Regions from separate parts of the Serratia sp. Ae19-1 genome, predicted to be linked through region 3. Evidence: riboswitches for the same ligand, from Rfam matches in the RefSeq annotation. Region 3 holds a riboswitch; each other region holds the start of a gene.
The links. Region 3 has a riboswitch for thiamine pyrophosphate ahead of thiC (phosphomethylpyrimidine synthase ThiC). Riboswitches for the same ligand answer to the same signal wherever they lie in the genome.
Positions count from the first base shown of each region.

Region 1: linked by a shared signal. The riboswitch ahead of tenA (thiaminase II) and the one ahead of thiC (phosphomethylpyrimidine synthase ThiC) in region 3 are both predicted to bind thiamine pyrophosphate.
Region 2: linked by a shared signal. The riboswitch ahead of thiM (hydroxyethylthiazole kinase) and the one ahead of thiC (phosphomethylpyrimidine synthase ThiC) in region 3 are both predicted to bind thiamine pyrophosphate.
Region 4: linked by a shared signal. The riboswitch ahead of thiB (thiamine ABC transporter substrate binding subunit) and the one ahead of thiC (phosphomethylpyrimidine synthase ThiC) in region 3 are both predicted to bind thiamine pyrophosphate.

Region 1 is NZ_JBCHWD010000003.1:343,593-347,798, reverse strand. It holds gene AAIE04_RS11840 (ABC transporter permease) at 1-333, opposite strand, end outside; gene AAIE04_RS11835 (ABC transporter ATP-binding protein) at 330-1,070, opposite strand; gene tenA (thiaminase II) at 1,067-1,750, opposite strand; TPP riboswitch at 1,813-1,915, opposite strand; gene AAIE04_RS11825 (LLM class flavin-dependent oxidoreductase) at 2,065-3,087, shown strand; gene AAIE04_RS11820 (Rossmann-fold NAD(P)-binding domain-containing protein) at 3,101-3,835, shown strand; gene AAIE04_RS11815 (GlxA family transcriptional regulator) at 3,962-4,206, shown strand, end outside.
Region 2 is NZ_JBCHWD010000007.1:90,090-94,295, forward strand. It holds gene AAIE04_RS19400 (inhibitor of vertebrate lysozyme family protein) at 1-39, opposite strand, end outside; gene thiD (bifunctional hydroxymethylpyrimidine kinase/phosphomethylpyrimidine kinase) at 124-924, opposite strand; gene thiM (hydroxyethylthiazole kinase) at 924-1,715, opposite strand; TPP riboswitch at 1,751-1,847, opposite strand; gene AAIE04_RS19415 (AraC family transcriptional regulator) at 2,182-3,021, shown strand; gene AAIE04_RS19420 (AzlD domain-containing protein) at 3,028-3,348, opposite strand; gene AAIE04_RS19425 (AzlC family ABC transporter permease) at 3,345-4,055, opposite strand; gene eno (phosphopyruvate hydratase) at 4,122-4,206, opposite strand, start outside.
Region 3 is NZ_JBCHWD010000002.1:293,337-297,542, forward strand. It holds gene hemE (uroporphyrinogen decarboxylase) at 1-240, opposite strand, end outside; gene nudC (NAD(+) diphosphatase) at 279-1,046, opposite strand; gene AAIE04_RS06745 (Rsd/AlgQ family anti-sigma factor) at 1,148-1,651, shown strand; TPP riboswitch at 1,691-1,815, shown strand; gene thiC (phosphomethylpyrimidine synthase ThiC) at 1,930-3,873, shown strand; gene thiE (thiamine phosphate synthase) at 3,866-4,206, shown strand, end outside.
Region 4 is NZ_JBCHWD010000005.1:235,249-239,454, reverse strand. It holds gene thiP (thiamine/thiamine pyrophosphate ABC transporter permease ThiP) at 1-594, opposite strand, end outside; gene thiB (thiamine ABC transporter substrate binding subunit) at 570-1,556, opposite strand; TPP riboswitch at 1,614-1,732, opposite strand; gene sgrR (HTH-type transcriptional regulator SgrR) at 1,770-3,431, opposite strand; gene sgrT (glucose uptake inhibitor SgrT) at 3,519-3,695, shown strand; gene AAIE04_RS16315 (sugar efflux transporter) at 3,849-4,206, shown strand, end outside.

The DNA of each region.
Region 1 (4,206 bases), on a different contig from region 3:
GGCCAGGGCGAACACCGGTATCGCCTGGCTGGTGAGCACCAGCGGCATCAGCCAACGCTGCAGGCGCGGCGAGAAGATCATGCACAGCGCCAGCGCCGCACCGAGCAACACGCCCAGAACCAGCCCGCTGACGATCTCCGAAGCGGTGACCAGCGTGTGCCAGGCGAGGTAGCCGCGCCCGTCCCACAGCGCCTGCGCCACCGCGCCCGGCGTGGGCAGCAGAAAGGCCGGGATGCCGCTTTGCCCTGCCAGCCACCACAGCAGCAGCAGGCCGGCGAACACCGTCAGCCCGCGCCGCAGGCGGGTAAGCCCGCGTTCTTTGGCGATATTCATTGCGCCGCCCTCACCATCTGCTGCAGCAACTCGGCCTGGCTTTTCAGCAGGTCGGCGTCATCCGGCGCGCGCGGCGGCTGCCCTTTGATGCAGTGGCTATCGTCGAGACCGAGCGGCCAGGGTGACAGCACCAGCAGGCGGTGGCTCAGACGGCAGGCCTCCATCGGATCGTGGGTGATCAGCAGCACGGTGTTTTGCGCCAGCAGCTCGGCGGCCAGGCTCTGGATTTCGGCGCGGGTAATGGCGTCCAGCGCGGAAAAGGGCTCGTCCATCAGTACGATCGGCTGGCGTTCGTAGAGCGTGCGGGCGATGGCGGCGCGCTGGCGCATGCCGCCGGACAGCGCGGCGGGCAGGCTGCGGCCATGCGCGGCCAGGCCCACGCGTTCAAGCAGGTGCGCCGCCCACGCCCGATCCGGCGCTTCGCCGCGCAGCCGCGAGCCGAGGGCGACGTTCTCCTCGATAGTCAGCCAGGGGTAGAGCAGGTCTTTCTGCCCCATGTAGGCGATGCGCCCGGCGATCGGCAGGCCGTCGCTGCCGCTCACCGTGCCTGAGCTGGCCTGCGCCAGCCCGGCGATGATCTTCAGCAAACTGGTTTTGCCGGCGCCGCTGGCGCCGAGCAGAGCGACGAAGCTGCCGCCGGCGATGTCGAAGCTCAGCCGGTCGAAGACGATTTGCTGACCGAAACGCAGGCTGAGATCCCGCACCTGGATGCCGGGCGGGAGAAGCGGGGAGGTCATGAGGCGTTCAGCCCCATTTGCCAAAATGCCGATTCCAGCTGGGTGGCGGTGGTGAAAATCTGCGCCAGCTCGGTGAGGCGGCTCTGCGCCCCGCGCTGATGGCCGACGGTCTCCAGCAGTTCGATGGCGGCGCGCACGCCGGCCAGATAGCCCTCGTCTCCGTAGTTGCGGATCCAGGAGGCGTAAGGATTACCCTCCATTTTGGTGGCGGGATCGTGCAGCAGCCGCAGGCCGATTTCGGCATAGCCGGCCACGCAGGGCAGCAGGCCGGCCAGCAGATCGAGGGCGTCGCCGGCATGGCCGATATCCAGCACGTAGCGGGTGTAGTTCATGGTCTCCGCCGCTTCCGGCTGGGCGGCGATCTGCGCCTCGTTCAAGCCCCATTCGGCGCAGTAGGCCACGTGCAGCGGCAGTTCGGCGACGATGCCGTTGAGCGAGGCGGTGGCGGCGCGCATCTCCGGCAGGGTGCGCAGCTTGCTGACCAGCAGCGCGTAGGCGCGGGCGAAGTGCAGCAGGAACAGATAGTCCTGGGTCAGGTAGCGACGAAAAGCGCGTTCGGGCAAGGTACCGGCGGCCAGCTGCTGCAGAAACGGGTGATCGACGTAGTCCTGCCAGTGGCTGCCGGCTTGTTGCCGCAGCCGGCCGTAAAGACCGCTTTCGAACAGGGTGGTGATGGACATGGGACCTCCTTGAGTCAGTGGAGATCCGGGCACGCTGAGGTATGAACAGGCAACGGGTGATTGCGTTGTTGCCTAACCGTCCCTTCGCTGGCATGACCCAGATCAGGTTCAAAGGGTTCGGCTTACGCCATCTCAGCCCGTAACAGGACACCCCTCGGAGCTGCTTGTTATACGACATTTGTTTTTTGATTACAATCGTCGGGCGGCGGCGCGGCAATCGGTTCGTTTAGTGCGATCGGGGGCGATTTTGCTGGCGCAGAGCGCGCGGTTTTTGTCACTGTAGGCCTATGTTTTGCCTTTGAGGACGATTCCCGATGAAAAAGATTGGTTTTCTCTCGTTTGGCCACTGGTCGCCTTCCGCTCAGTCCGGCACCCGTTCAGCGGCGGATGCGCTGCTGCAGTCTATCGATCTGGCGGTCGCCGCCGAAGATCTGGGGGCGGACGGCGCCTATTTTCGTGTGCACCACTTCGCGCGCCAGCTGGGATCGCCATTCCCGTTGCTGGCCGCCATCGGCGCCAAAACCCAACGCATCGAGATCGGCACCGGCGTGATCGACATGCGCTATGAAAACCCGCTGTATATGGTGGAGGACGCCGGCGCGGCGGATCTGATCGCCGGCGGGCGTTTGCAGCTCGGCATCAGCCGCGGCTCGCCGGAGCAGGTGATCGACGGCTGGCGCTATTTCGGCTATGCCCCGGCCGAGGGGGAAACCGACGCGGACATGGCCCGCCGCCATACCGAAGTCTTTCTGGAAGCGCTGCGCGGCGAAGGGTTCGCTGAACCCAATCCGCAGCCGATGTTCCCCAATCCGCCCGGGCTGCTGCGGCCGGAGCCGTTTTCCGCCGGGCTGCGCGATCGCATCTGGTGGGGTGCCGGTTCGAACGCGACCGCCGTCTGGGCGGCGAAGCTGGGTATGAACCTGCAAAGCTCGACGCTCAAGAACGACGAGACCGGCGAACCCTTCCATATCCAGCAGGCCAAGCAGATCCGCGCCTATCGCGCCGCCTGGCAAGAGGCCGGCCATGCGCGCGAGCCGCGGGTTTCCGTGAGCCGCAGCATCTTTGCGCTGGTGGATCAGCGGGATCGCAATTACTTCGGCGGCGGCGGCAAAGAGGGCGATCAGCTAGGGTATATCGACGCGCAGACCCGGGCGATCTTCGGCCGCAGCTATGCCGCCGAGCCGGACGCGCTGATCGAGCAGCTGGCGCAGGACGAGGCCATCGCCGAAGCGGATACGCTGCTGCTGACCGTGCCTAACCAGCTGGGCGTGGATTACAACGCCCACGTTATCGAATCGATTTTAACCCATGTCGCGCCGGCGCTCGGCTGGCGCTAAACGGAGGACTGGCATGTCACGTATTTTCATTACCGGCTCGGTGGACGGGCTGGGCCGCGCCGCCGCGCAAACGCTGTTGGACGAAGGGCATCAGGTTATCCTGCATGCGCGCGCCCCCGGCCGTCTGGAGGCAGTGCGCGATCTGCTGGATCGGGGCGCGCAGGCGGTGATTGGCGACCTGTCCGAGGTGCAGCAAATCCGGCAGGTCGCCGAGCAGGTGAATCGCCTCGGCCGCCCGAATGCGGTGATCCACAACGCCGGCATGTTCACCGGGCCGCAGGTGATGCCGGTGAACGTGATAGCGCCCTATCTGCTGACGGCCCTGATCGAACGCCCCGATCGCATCGTCTACCTGAGCAGCAGCATGCACTTTGACGGCGTAGCGGAACTGAACGGCGTGGATTGGCTTGGCGGCGCAGCCGGCTCCTATTCGGACAGCAAGCTGTTCGTCACCGCGCTGGCCGCCGCCGTGGCGCGCCTGTGGCCCGGCGTCATCAGCAGCGCAGTCGATCCCGGCTGGGTGCCGACCAAAATGGGCGGCGCGGACGCGCCCGACGATCTGGCGCTGGGACACGTGACGCAGGCGTGGCTGGTGAGCAGTGATGAGCCGCAGGCCCTGGTTTCCGGCGGTTATTGGCACCATCAGCAGCGGTTGGATCCTCATGCGGCGGTGCACGACGAGGCGTTTCAAACGGCGCTGCTGGCGCAGTTGGCGCGCGTGAGCGAGGTGAGTTTGCCTCAGGCCTGATGGCCGCGTTCTCCTGGCCCGTCGGTGGTTATCGGCGGGCTTTTTTATGCCCGCAGGGTGAACCGACGGGGCTTTTCTTATACAGTGGTTGCCTGGCCTGTTTTGATTGTTATTTATATTATCGCCATGCACACATTTCTGATTATCGTCCCCGAAGGGGGCATGCTGTTCGAAGCGGCGGGCATCGCCGATATTCTGATGCAGGCCAATCGCCTGAGCCCTGCCGAGGCGCCGCTGTATCAGATCGCGGTCGCCACCACGCAATCCCATCGGGTGGTACACGGCCTGTCCGGTCTGAGCCTGCTGGCCGATCATCGCCTGGCGGATCTCGATCCGGCCCTGCCGCGCGATACCGTCATCGTCGCCGGCAA
Region 2 (4,206 bases), on a different contig from region 3:
GCCGAAGAGGGCGCAACGCAGCGTCTGGTGTCCCGTCATAGTCCTTCTCCCTAGGTTAAATCAGGTTTCGCCCGTAAAACCGGGCCTGAACTAGTCAGACCACGGTTGCGGCAAAAAGTTGACTCACCACCAGGCGTGGAAATGATGCACCGGCCCGATGCCGTGCCCCACTTCCAGCGTATCCGCCTGTTGCAGCGCTTTTTGCAGGTAGTCCTTGGCGGCGGCTACCGTCGCCGCCCAGTCGGCATGGCGCGGGCGCAGCGCCGCCAGCGCGGCCGAGAGCGTGCAACCGGTGCCGTGGGTGTGGCGGGTGGCGACCCGCGGCGCGGTAAAGCGCTGCTCGCCTTCTGCGGTAAACAGCCAGTCCGGGCTCTCGCTTTCGCTCAGGTGGCCACCCTTCATCAACACCGCCTGGCAGCCCATCGCCAGCAGCGCCCGCCCCTGTTCGCGCATCTGCGCTTCATCTTCCGCCGGCGCGCACGCCAGCAGCGCCGCCGCTTCCGGCAGATTCGGCGTAATGATCGACACCAGTGGCAACAGCTCGCTGCGAATCGAGGCCACCGCCTCTGGCGCCAGCAACGGATCGCCGCTTTTCGCCAGCATCACGGTATCCAGCACCACGAACTCCGGCCGATAATGGCGCAGGCGTTCGGCCACCGCCTGCACGATGTCGGCGTTGGCCAGCATGCCGATCTTGACGCTGTCGATGCGCACGTCGCTGAACACCGAGTCCAGCTGCGCGGCGACGAACGCCGGATCGATGTAATACACCGACTGCACGCCGCGGGTATTCTGCGCCACCAGCGCGGTGATCACCGAAGTGCCGTAGGCGCCAAGCGCCGAGAAAGCTTTCAGATCGGCCTGAATACCGGCGCCGCCGCTGGGATCGGTGCCGGCGATGGTCAGCGCGTTGATACGTTTCATCACAGATCCTCCCCGCGCAGTTGATACAACGCGTCGAGGAACGCCGGCGTAAAGCTGCCCGGCCCGGCGGCCTGTTTGGCCACGAGGCCGCCGCAATGGGACATCACCCGGCAGGCGGTCGCCACGTTGTCCAGGCGATCGCCCGGCAGCGCGCAAAACGCCGCCACCACCGCCGACAGCGCGCAGCCGGTGCCCACCACCCGCGTCATCAGCGGGGAGCCGCCTTCGATCGCCCAGTCGCGCTGGCCGTCGGTGACGTAATCCACCACGCCGGTGACCGCCACCACCGCGCCGCTGCGCCGCGCCAGCTCACGCGCGGCGGGCAGTGCCGCCAGCGAATCGTCACCGCTGTCCACGCCGCGGCCGCTGGCCAGCAACCCGCTGAGCGCCATGATTTCCGAGGCATTGCCGCGTATCGCCGCCGGTTGCTCGTCCAGCAGCTGTTTAGCGAAGGCGGTGCGGTAGGAGAGCGCGCCGACCGCCACCGGATCCAGCGTCCAGGGCTTGCCGGCCTGATTGGCGGCGGCCACCGCCGCCCGCATCGATTCGGCGCGCAGCGCGTTGAGGGTGCCGACGTTGATCAGCAGGCCGTCGGCCAACGCGCTGAACTGCGCCGCTTCTTGCGGCTCCACCACCATCGCCGGGGAGGCACCGAGCGCCAGCAACACGTTGGCGGTCAGCGATTGCACCACTTCGTTGGTCAGGCAGTGGATCAGCGGAGGCCGCTGTTGGAATTGGGTCAGACAGGCCGCGGCGCGAGCGCCGGGTAGTGCATCAGGTCGAGCGATCATATTCCTCCCAACCGGCGTTCAAGAAGGCGGCGCCGGTTGGGCTGCCGTGACTTCCCTACGCTGGCATTATCCAGATCAGGTAATACGGGTATTTCTCAGCCTTCACCAGGAAGGGCACCCCGAGTCATGAAAATCAATAGGTTGTGATCAACGCTGCGTTAATCCCTGAGCGGGATCATGCCAGCGGCGGCGCGGACAAACAAGCGAATAAATTGGCCGTGCGCTGGCGGAGCAGACGCTGGGCAGAATGTGGCAGAAGCGGCCCGCCGTCGGCCTGCGGCCCGAAAACATCAAATTTACTGATAATAAAAAAACTAACCGATGCCGTCATTGAGGCGGGAAAACACGCTCACTCCTTATCAAACCGGAGCGAAAACGTGACCTGATGCAAGCGACGCAAGCACGGGCTAGACACAACTCATCAATTCTCATTACTATAGCCACACATTTTATGAGTCATGATGCTATGCCAGAAATCACTGAATCCATCTTCGTCAATTCAGATCTGCTTAATGAACATTTTGACCCCGACGCCATCGATACGCCCATCGTGTCGATCTACGCCACTTTCTCAGATGAGAAAGAACATTCGTTACGTTCAAGAATGCATTCGCATGCCAAAGGCCAGCTGGTCTACGTCAAATCGGGCGCCGCTATCGTCATGCTGGAAGCGCGCATTTGCTCCGTGTTGCCGCATCAGTTGCTTTGGATCCCCGGCGGCGTTGCCCACAATGTGATCCTGCGCGACAACGTCGATTTTCGCGCCGTCTATCTCGACCAACAGCGCTTCGCGCCGCTGTCGAAAAACGTCGAGGTCTTTACCCTCACTCCGCTGCTGGAAGAGGTTATCGAAACCATGTGCCGTTCCCCTTTCCACACCGACTGGATGGCGGGAACCGAGTTCCATCTGCAATCTCTGCTCATCGACAAAATCCGCGTCGCCGCCCATTCCCCCGCCTGGCCGGCCTTGCCGAACGATGCCCGGGTGCGCAATTACCTGCAGTGTTACCATTTGAAAGGTGAAATGGTGCCGCGATTGAATGAGCTGGCGTCCCATTGCGGCGCTTCCGAGCGCACCATCCATCGTCTGTTCGTTCAGGGAACCGGCATGTGTTATCAGCAGTGGCGCCAGCAGGTGCGTTTGAAACTGGCCCTGGAGTTGCTGACCACCGATAAACCGATCACCGAGATCGCTCACTATCTCGAGTTCTCCACCACCAGCGCCTTCATCTCCTTTTTCAAACACCACCGGGACGTGACGCCGAAAAAATACCGCGACCAATTGCACAAGCCCAACACGCGCTGAGCGTTGTCAGCCAAGCCCGCGAATCAGCCAAAACGCCGCCATCCCGAGCAACAGCATCAAGGTGGCGTTGCGCGTTTTCCACATCACCAGCGTCGCCACGATCGCCGCGCACAGTTTCGGCGCGCCTTCGGCCGACAGCGCCGAGGGTGAAGCGATCAGGGCCGGCACGATCAGAGACACGATGGCCGTGGCCGGGATCAGTTTCAACCATTCGCCCACCCGCTCGGGAAACGGCACACGATCGTTGAGCCACAAAAAGGAATAACGCAGTAAAAACGTGCCCAGCGTGCTGATGGCCAGCACCCATAGAATCGTCGTCTCGCTCATGACGGCTCCTCGCTGCGTTGAGGCCCTCTGCCCTTGTGATACAAACCGCCGGCCAAGACGCCCGCGGCCATCGAAAACAAGAACCCCAGGTTATAGGGCCATCCGCAGGTAAAGGCGGAAACCAGCCCGGCAACCGCGGCCGCCACCACGATGGGGGCGTTTTTCAACATTGGCACCAGGAGCGAGATAAAGCACAGGGTGATGGCGAACTCCAGATGCCAGGCGGCGGGAATTAACGGACCGGCGAGGATCCCCGCCGCCGTCCCCGTTTGCCACACCAGCCACATCGGCAGCGCCGTGCCGAAGTAATACAGCGTTTTTTCTTTCGCGCTCAGCGGCTGGGCCTGGCAGCGCAAAAACGTCAGCGCGTAAGTCTGGTCGATCAATACCTGCGCCGCCGCCAGCTTGGTCAGCGGGCTGAACTGGAGCCTGAGCTGAGACAGCCCGGCGCTGTAGATGGCATAGCGAAAATTGATCGCAATGTGCGTGACGATCACCACCAACGGTGCGGCGCCGGCCGTCATCAGCGTGGCAGCGGCAATTTGCGAAGCCCCGGACATTAACAACAACGACGACAGTTGAGCCACCCAGGGCGTCATTCCCGCCTGAATGGCGCTGACGCCGGTCAGGACGGCGAAGGGCAGCAAACCCAGCAACAGAGGCATGGCGTCTTTACTGCCCTGAACAAAGAAAGGCATCGGCTTCATGGTAGGCTTCTCGTGGATCCCCCTTGCCCACGGCAACGGGGCAAGGGGTAAAAAGCGCGGGCGGGTTCAGACGGCCTGCGCATCGGCGATCGCATCCTGCAACCGCAGCAGCTGATTGTATTTGCCCATCGCCTCGGTGCGCGCCAGCGAA
Region 3 (4,206 bases):
GGTGAGAATGTCGGAGAACAGGATGGCGGCGTCCAGCGCATAGCGGCGCAGCGGCTGCAGCGTGACCTCACAGGCCAGCTCCGCGTTCTTGCACAGCGACATGAAATCACCGGCCTGGGCGCGGGTTGCCTTGTACTCCGGTAAATAACGACCGGCCTGGCGCATCATCCATACGGGGGTCACATCCACCGGCTGACGCAACAGCGCGCGCAGGTAACGATCGTTCTTCAACTCAGTCATTTATGGGGCTCCCTTAATAATCTGCCGGCCATTGTACATTATTCTGCCCGGCACAGCGCCACGGTGTCCTCAATCAAGCGGCGTGCCACGGTGCCGGGCGGCGGCAACAGCGGCAATTGGTCGTAACGATACCAGCCGGCGTTGAGCAACTCTTTGGGATCGTGACGGATTTCGCCCTGATGGTAATCGGCCATAAAGGCCATCATCAGCGAGTGCGGGAACGGCCAGGGTTGCGAAGTGACATAGCGCAGGTTTTTGATTTCAATGTTGCTCTCTTCCATCACTTCACGCGCCACCGCCTGTTCCAGCGTTTCGCCCACTTCGACGAAGCCGGCCAGCACCGTGTGAATGCCGCCGCGATGGCGCACGTGCTGCGCCAGCAGGATCTGATCCTCGCGCCGAATGGCGACGATCACGCAGGGCGCGATCTGCGGGTAGTAGCGCTCCTTGCAATGGCCGCACAGGCAGGCGCTTTCGGTGCGGCTGAGGTGCATCTCATGGCCGCAGTAGCCGCAATAGCGATGGGAGCGGTAGAAATCCGCCAGCTGCACGCCGCGCCCGGCTAGCTGGAACAAGCCGCGATCCTGATCCAACAGCTGACGCACCGAGCCCATCTCCCGCGGCATAGCCTGGCGCACCAGCCAAACCGGCGCGCCCTCCCATTCACCGATGGTGCGCGCCATGTGGCCCTGCAGCCCGAGGGCGGCGGCCGTTCCCGACGGCAATTCACCGTTCGGTAACCAAAGTTTGCTTTCATGGCTGACGATCCACCAGCCGTTTTCATTGCCCGTTAATGCAAGTTCCATATCGTTGTTGCACAACCTCAGCTTCACTGGCACTCTACGAATCGGCTTTGTTACATTTTAATAACTTACCGGTTACTTTTATTACTTACACGGAGTCAAACATGCTCAACCGTTTGGAAAGGCTGACTCAGCGCGTTGGCGGTAGTAATGAATTAGTTGATCAATGGCTTCAGGCCCGCAAGCAGTTGCTGGTCGCCTACTGCACACTGGTAGGCCTCAAACCGAATAAAGAAAAGCATACGCCGCTGAATGAAAAAGCGCTGGAGAACTTTTGCCACAACCTGGTGGATTACCTCTCCGCAGGGCATTTTCATATCTATGACAGAATTATCAAACAAGTGGAAGGCGCGGCCAGTCCGAAAATGTCGCTGGCGGTGAACATCTATCCCAAGCTATGGGCCAATACCGAACAGATCATGGCGTTCCACGATCGCTATACCGAAGTGGATATCGATCAGGAGGTTTGTCTGGAGTTCCATCAGGCCCTGTCGGATATCGGCGAAACGCTGGCGGCGCGCTTTGCGCTGGAAGATAAGCTGATCCTGCTGGAGGCGGAAGCCGCGCAGCAACCGCTGCCGGACCAGGCGCTGGATCCGGCGCGTTAAAATTTTATAGTTTTTTTTCTTATCCCTCCTATACTGGGGTGCATCTTGTCGGAGTGCCTAGCGCCTGATTTGTTCATCGAATCAGCCAGGCTGAGACCGTTAATTCGGGATCCGCGGAACCTGATCGGGTTAATACCCGCGAAGGGAACAAGAGTAATCTATCGCCACAGGCACGGCCCTCTTTTTGCGGGCGCCCTGCCTTATCGGCCACCATCATTACTCCCTCCGAACTCCAGACAAGCAACTTTCCCAACCCAACACACTGGTAGGAACTTGCTATGTCTAACGTTAATCCACCGCGCGCCCGCAAAGCGCAACGCGAAGCCGCCCAGCAGTTTATCGACACGCTGCAAGGTATGGCTTTCCCTAACTCACGCCGCATCTACCTGCAGGGCTCGCGCAGCGATATCCAGGTGCCGATGCGTGAAATTCAGCTCAGCCCGACCCTGGTCGGCGGCAGCAAAGATAATCCGCAGTATGAACAGAACGAGGCGATCCCGGTGTATGACACCGCCGGCCCGTACGGCGATCCGCAAGCCGAGCTCGACGTGCACGCCGGCCTGGCCAAGCTGCGCGCCGGCTGGATCGACGCGCGCGGCGATACCGCCACCCTGAGCGGCGCCAGCTCCGGCTTCACCCAACAGCGGCTGGCGGACGAAGGCCTCGATCACCTGCGTTTCGAACACCTGCCGCTGCCGCGCAAAGCGTTGCCGGGCAAGTGCGTCACCCAATTGCACTACGCCCGTGCCGGCATCGTCACCCCGGAGATGGAATTCATCGCCATCCGCGAAAACATGGGGCGCGAGCGCATTCGCGGCGAGGTGCTGCGCCACCAGCATCCGGGCCAGAGCTGGGGCGCCAACCTGCCGGACAACATCACGCCGGAGTTCGTGCGTCAGGAAGTGGCCGCCGGCCGCGCTATCATTCCCGCCAATATCAACCACCCGGAGGCGGAGCCGATGATCATCGGCCGCAATTTCCTGGTGAAGGTGAACGCCAATATCGGCAACTCGGCGGTCACGTCGTCGATAGAAGAAGAAGTGGAGAAACTGGTGTGGTCCACCCGCTGGGGCGCAGACACCGTGATGGATCTCTCCACCGGCCGCTATATTCACGAAACCCGCGAATGGATCCTGCGCAACAGCCCGGTGCCCATCGGTACGGTGCCTATTTATCAGGCGCTGGAGAAGGTCAACGGCGTGGCGGAGAACCTCACCTGGGAGATGTTCCGCGATACGCTGCTGGAACAGGCTGAACAAGGGGTCGACTACTTCACCATCCACGCCGGCGTGCTGCTGCGCTACGTGCCGATGACCGCCAAACGCCTGACCGGCATCGTGTCGCGCGGCGGCTCGATCATGGCCAAATGGTGCCTGTCGCACCATCAGGAAAACTTCCTCTATCAGCACTTCCGTGAAATCTGCGAGATCTGCGCCGCCTACGATGTCTCGCTGTCGCTCGGCGACGGCCTGCGCCCCGGATCGATTCAGGACGCCAACGACGAAGCCCAGTTCGCCGAACTGCATACGCTGGGCGAGCTGACCAAAATCGCCTGGGAATACGACGTGCAGGTGATGATTGAAGGCCCGGGCCACGTGCCGATGCAGATGATCCGCCGCAACATGACCGAAGAGCTGGAACACTGCCACGAAGCGCCGTTCTACACCCTCGGTCCGCTGACCACCGACATCGCCCCGGGCTATGACCATTTCACCTCCGGCATCGGCGCGGCGATGATCGGCTGGTTCGGCTGCGCCATGCTGTGTTACGTCACGCCGAAAGAACACCTCGGCCTGCCGAACAAAGAGGACGTCAAACAGGGCCTGATCACCTACAAGATCGCCGCTCACGCCGCCGATCTGGCCAAAGGCCATCCGGGCGCGCAGATCCGCGATAACGCCATGTCCAAGGCGCGCTTCGAATTCCGTTGGGAAGATCAGTTCAATCTGGCGCTCGATCCGGCCACCGCGCGCGCCTATCACGACGAAACCCTGCCGCAGGAGTCCGGCAAGATCGCCCACTTCTGCTCAATGTGCGGGCCGAAATTCTGCTCGATGAAAATTTCGCAGGAGGTGCGCGACTACGCCGCTGCCCAAGAGGCCGCCAAGCCGATCGAGGTGCAGCTGACCGGCATGGAAAAAATGTCCGCCGAGTTCCGCGCCCGCGGCAGCGACCTGTATCACAGCGCCACCTCGCTGCAAGAGGAGACCAGCAATGACTGATATCACTACCCCCTTCCCGGCAACGCCTCACAAACTGGGGCTCTACCCGGTGGTCGACAGCGTAGAGTGGATCGCTCGCCTGCTGGAGGCCGGCGTCACCACGATCCAACTGCGCATCAAGGATCTGCCTGACGAGCAGGTTGAACAGGATATCGCCGCCGCCATCGCGCTGGGCCGGCGTTATCAGGCGCGGCTGTTCATCAACGATTACTGGCGGCTGGCGGTCAAACACGGCGCCTACGGTGTGCATCTGGGCCAGGAAGATCTCGATACCACCGATCTGGCGGCCATCCATCGCGCCGGGCTGCGGCTGGGGGTCTCCACCCATGACGA
Region 4 (4,206 bases), on a different contig from region 3:
CGGCAGGATTTGGCGGCGCAGCGCCGGCCATTCGACGAAGCGGAACTGCTGCCAGCCGCTCATGCCCAGTTGGGCGGCCAATTGGCGCTGTTCCACCGGAATATTCTCCAGCGCCTGCAGCAACAGGCGGGTCGCCAGCGGCAGGTTAAAGAACAGGTGCGCCAGCAGAATGCCCTGCAGGCCGTAAGGCGAGAAGCCATACTCCACGCCCAGCCAACCGCACAGCGTCGCCAGCCAGCCCTGGCGCCCATAGACGCTGAGCAGGCCGAACACCGCCACCAACACCGGCAGTACCAGCGTCATGGCGCACAGCCGCAGCAGCAGTTGCCGGCCAGGGAAACGGCGGCGATAGAGCGCGCGCGCCAGCGGGATGGCGGGCAGCACCGAGATCAGCGCCGATAGCAGCGCCTGCCAGAAGGTGAAACGCACCACGTGCCACAGATAGCTGTCCTGCGACAGGCTGCGCCAGTCGCTGTCCGGCGCGTGACGCCACAGCGAACCCATCGCCAGCGCGGCGACCAGCAGGATCACGCCGGCGGCCAGCAGCCCCGGCCAGAGCCAGCGGGGGATCAGCGGCTGACGGCGGTTTGCCATGCCCGGATCCAGCCGCCGCGTTGTGTGGCCACCTCTTCGGCGCTGTACTGCAGCGCGGTATGCGGTACGTTCATCTGTTCAAAGCCGACGGGCAGCGGAGTGTTGATCACCGGGTACATCCAGTTGCCGGTCGGGATGGTGTTCTGGAATGCCGGCGTCACCATGAACTGCATGAAACGTTCCGCCAGTTCGGGCTGTTTGGCGGCCTTCAGCTTGCCGGCCACTTCCACCTGCAGGTAGTGGCCTTCGCTGAACATGGCGGCGGCGTAGAGGTCTTTTTTCTCTGCGATCAGGTGATAGGCGGGAGAGGTGGTGTAGCTGAGCACCAGATCGCCTTCGCCTTTCAGGAACAGGCCGTAGGCTTCACTCCAGCCTTTGGTGACGGTGACGGTCTTCTTCGCCAACTGCTGCCAGGCGGCCGGCGCCTTGTCGCCATACACTTTCTGCATCCACAGCAGCAGGCCGAGGCCCGGCGTGCTGGTGCGCGGATCTTCGTAGATCACTTTCCAGTTGCGATCGCTGCTGACCAGCTCCTGCAGGCTTTTTGGCGGGTTCTTCAGTTTTTCTTTGTTGTAGACGAAGGCGAAGTACCCGTAGTCGTAAGGCACGAAGGTCGCGTCCTGCCAGCCGCCCGGCACCGTCAGTTTGGCGCTGTCGACGCCGCTCGGCGCGAACAGGCCGGTTTGCTGCGCCGCCTGCAGCAGGTTGTTGTCCAACCCCAGCACCACGTCGGCGGCGCTGTTCTTGCCTTCCATGCGCAGGCGGTTCAGCAGCGAAACGCCGTCCTCCAGCGCGACGAACTTCAGTTCACAGTCGCACTCGGCCTCGAAGGCTTTCTTCACCGCCGGGCCAGGGCCCCAGTCGGCGGCGAAGGAATCGTAGGTGTAAACCGTCAGCGTTGGCTTGGCGAACACCGGCGCGGCGCACAGCAGCAATAAGCAGGGCAGATATTTTTTGACCACGTTGCACTCCTGAGAAATAAGGGGGCAAGGGCATCTGAGGGGGCGAGGCGGCGTCGCCGGTTCGCTGGGCTCAAATCCCTCCGCCGGTATTGACCGGATCAGGTTCGACGGGTGTGCTCTCAGCGGAAAATCGGGCGTGTGATACGCAGTGAATTTCCGCACCCCGTTGAGACGGCGCTATTGTAAAGATTAACCGGCCTTGACGAAAGGCGCTTATGCCTCCGGCGGGGCAAACCAGGCGGACTTGAAGTCGAACCAGCCGAGGGTGTTCATCCGCACGCCGCGCATGCTGCGCTGGCCGTGCAGCTGCAGCCAGTGGTGGAACAGCGGATGCAGTTGATGATCGCTGACCAGACGTTGGCAAAACTCCGCCAGCGGCAGGCGGTTGGCTCGCCACAGCGCGGCGTCCTGCGCCAGATCCTCGTTCATGCAGTGCTGCATCAGCGGCAGTTCATACAGTGTGGCGAACAGCGAAAACTCCAGCGGCAGATAGAAGTTGGCGCTGCCGAGCCACAGATCGCTGCGCGCGTCCCCCTGGTGCCAGGTGGCGTAGTCCACGCTTTGCACGATCAGGCGGATGCCGTGCTGCGCCAGCAGCGGCTCGATCGCCTGACGGATGGCGTGAAACTCCGAATGCTCATTGAAGTGGGTCATCGTCAGTTCGGTCAGACCCGGCGGCTTGGGCTGCTGCGCCAGCGCGCGGTTGTGGTGCCAGCGCGGCAGCAGGCCGTACGCCGGCGACCAGTAGCGCTGATAGAGCGGCCCGGCGTGGCTCAGCAGCGAAATGGGATTGATCAATTCGCACAGCCAGCTGCGAATGGCGGGATCGGCCGCCAATGGGGAGCGCCGATCGAACAGCAGGAAATAACAGCCCTCTTCCAGCCGGCTTTCCAGTTCATTGTTGGCGGTTTCATCGCCCTGCAGCTGTACGCCTGAGTGCACCAGCTCTTCGGAGAATTCCGGCAGCACCCAGATATTCACCTCATCGATCAGCGCCCGGTAGCCGAAATAGTCGTCGAAGGCGTGGATCTTCATCTGGCTGGGGAGATTGCGCACCACGCGGTATGGGCCGGTGCCGATCGGATGGCGGGCGAAGTCCGGCAGCTCGCGCCATTCGCGCGGCAGGATCATGGCGTGTACGCTGCCTAATAGCCAGGGCAGCCAGTGATCGGCGCTGCGCAGATGCACGTCGACAACGAACGGCGTCGGCGAGGTGACGCTTTCAATATGCGAGAACAGCGGTTGCGAGGTCAGACGCGAAAGCGAACTGATGACGTCCGCCATCTCCAGCTCGCGGCCGTGATGAAAATGGATCGCCGGGCGCAGGTAAAACCGCCAGTGCAGCGGCGTCAGCATTTGCCAATGGTGGGACAGGTCGGACTCCAGTTCCCCGTTTTCCTCATTTATGCGCGTCAGGCCGTTGAAGATCTGGCGCGCCAAATGGGTCTCCGAACGCCGCAGCGCCGAGCCGGGCAGCAGGTTGTACAGCTGCCGGTAGTAGAGCACCCGCAGGATGTGTTTCCCCTGGCGGAAGCTGCGCCCCAGCTGCGACAGCAGCATCTGGCGTACCACGTCTTTGTCGCCTACCAGTTGCACCAACTGATCGATGCGATCCTGTTCCAGCAGCTCCTCGGCCCGCTGTTGCTGCAGCGCCAGGCCGGTGTAATGGAAGGTGAGCCGCGAACGCTTGCCGCGCCCCGATTCCGCCTGCCAGGTGAGCCAACCCTCCCGTTGCATGGCACTCAGCAGGGAGCGCACATGCCGCCGCGAGCAGCTGAGCGCCTCCGCCAGCGCCTGCAGCGTGGTGTCGGTGGTTTCACCGTGGCAGCGCTGCCACAGACGGATGAACTGCTGCTGCAATCTGGACGTGGACATAAAAGAGGAACACTCCCGCCTCAAGTCGTCAATTTTTCTTTCCCTATATTACGCCGATAATTTTCATCAATGAAAGGGGAGGGCGTAATGATGAAAGCTTTCTTATCCAAACAGTTCTATCAGCGCTATTTCCGCGCGGTGCGCCGTCAGCATGCCGACTGGCTGAGCGTGGTGCCCGAACAGGCGCGGCTGGCGATGCTGGCGCACCTGACGCAATGGGACATCAAAGAGATGACCGACAAGCAGTACCGCGAGCACCTGTAGGGGCTGCGGCGACAAGTTTCTGAGTAATGGTGCTGTTTCACCAGCCAGTGGGGCGACCCACTGGTTTTTTTATGCGTGGTCAGGGCGATGCGCTTGCATTTTTCTCGCCGTGGCCTAAGGTTTCACTTTCGTTTTGAGGTCAGGGAAGACGATATGCAACGCCTGAGCCGGCTGACACTGCGCATCAACCCCATCTTTGCCGCATTCCTGCTGATCGCTTTTCTTTCCGGCATCGCCGGCGCGTTGCTGACGCCGACGCTCAGCCTGTTTCTGACCACCGAGGTGAAAGTGCGGCCGTTGTGGGTCGGGCTGTTTTATACCGCCAATGCGGTAGCCGGCATCCTGGTCAGCTTCCTGCTGGCCAAGCGCTCCGACACCCGCGGCGATCGACGCCGATTGATCCTGCTGTGCTGCCTGATGGCGGTCGGCAACTGTCTGTTGTTCGCTTTCAATCGCGATTATCTGACGCTGATCACCGCCGGGGTGTTGCTGTCGGCGATCGCCAACACCG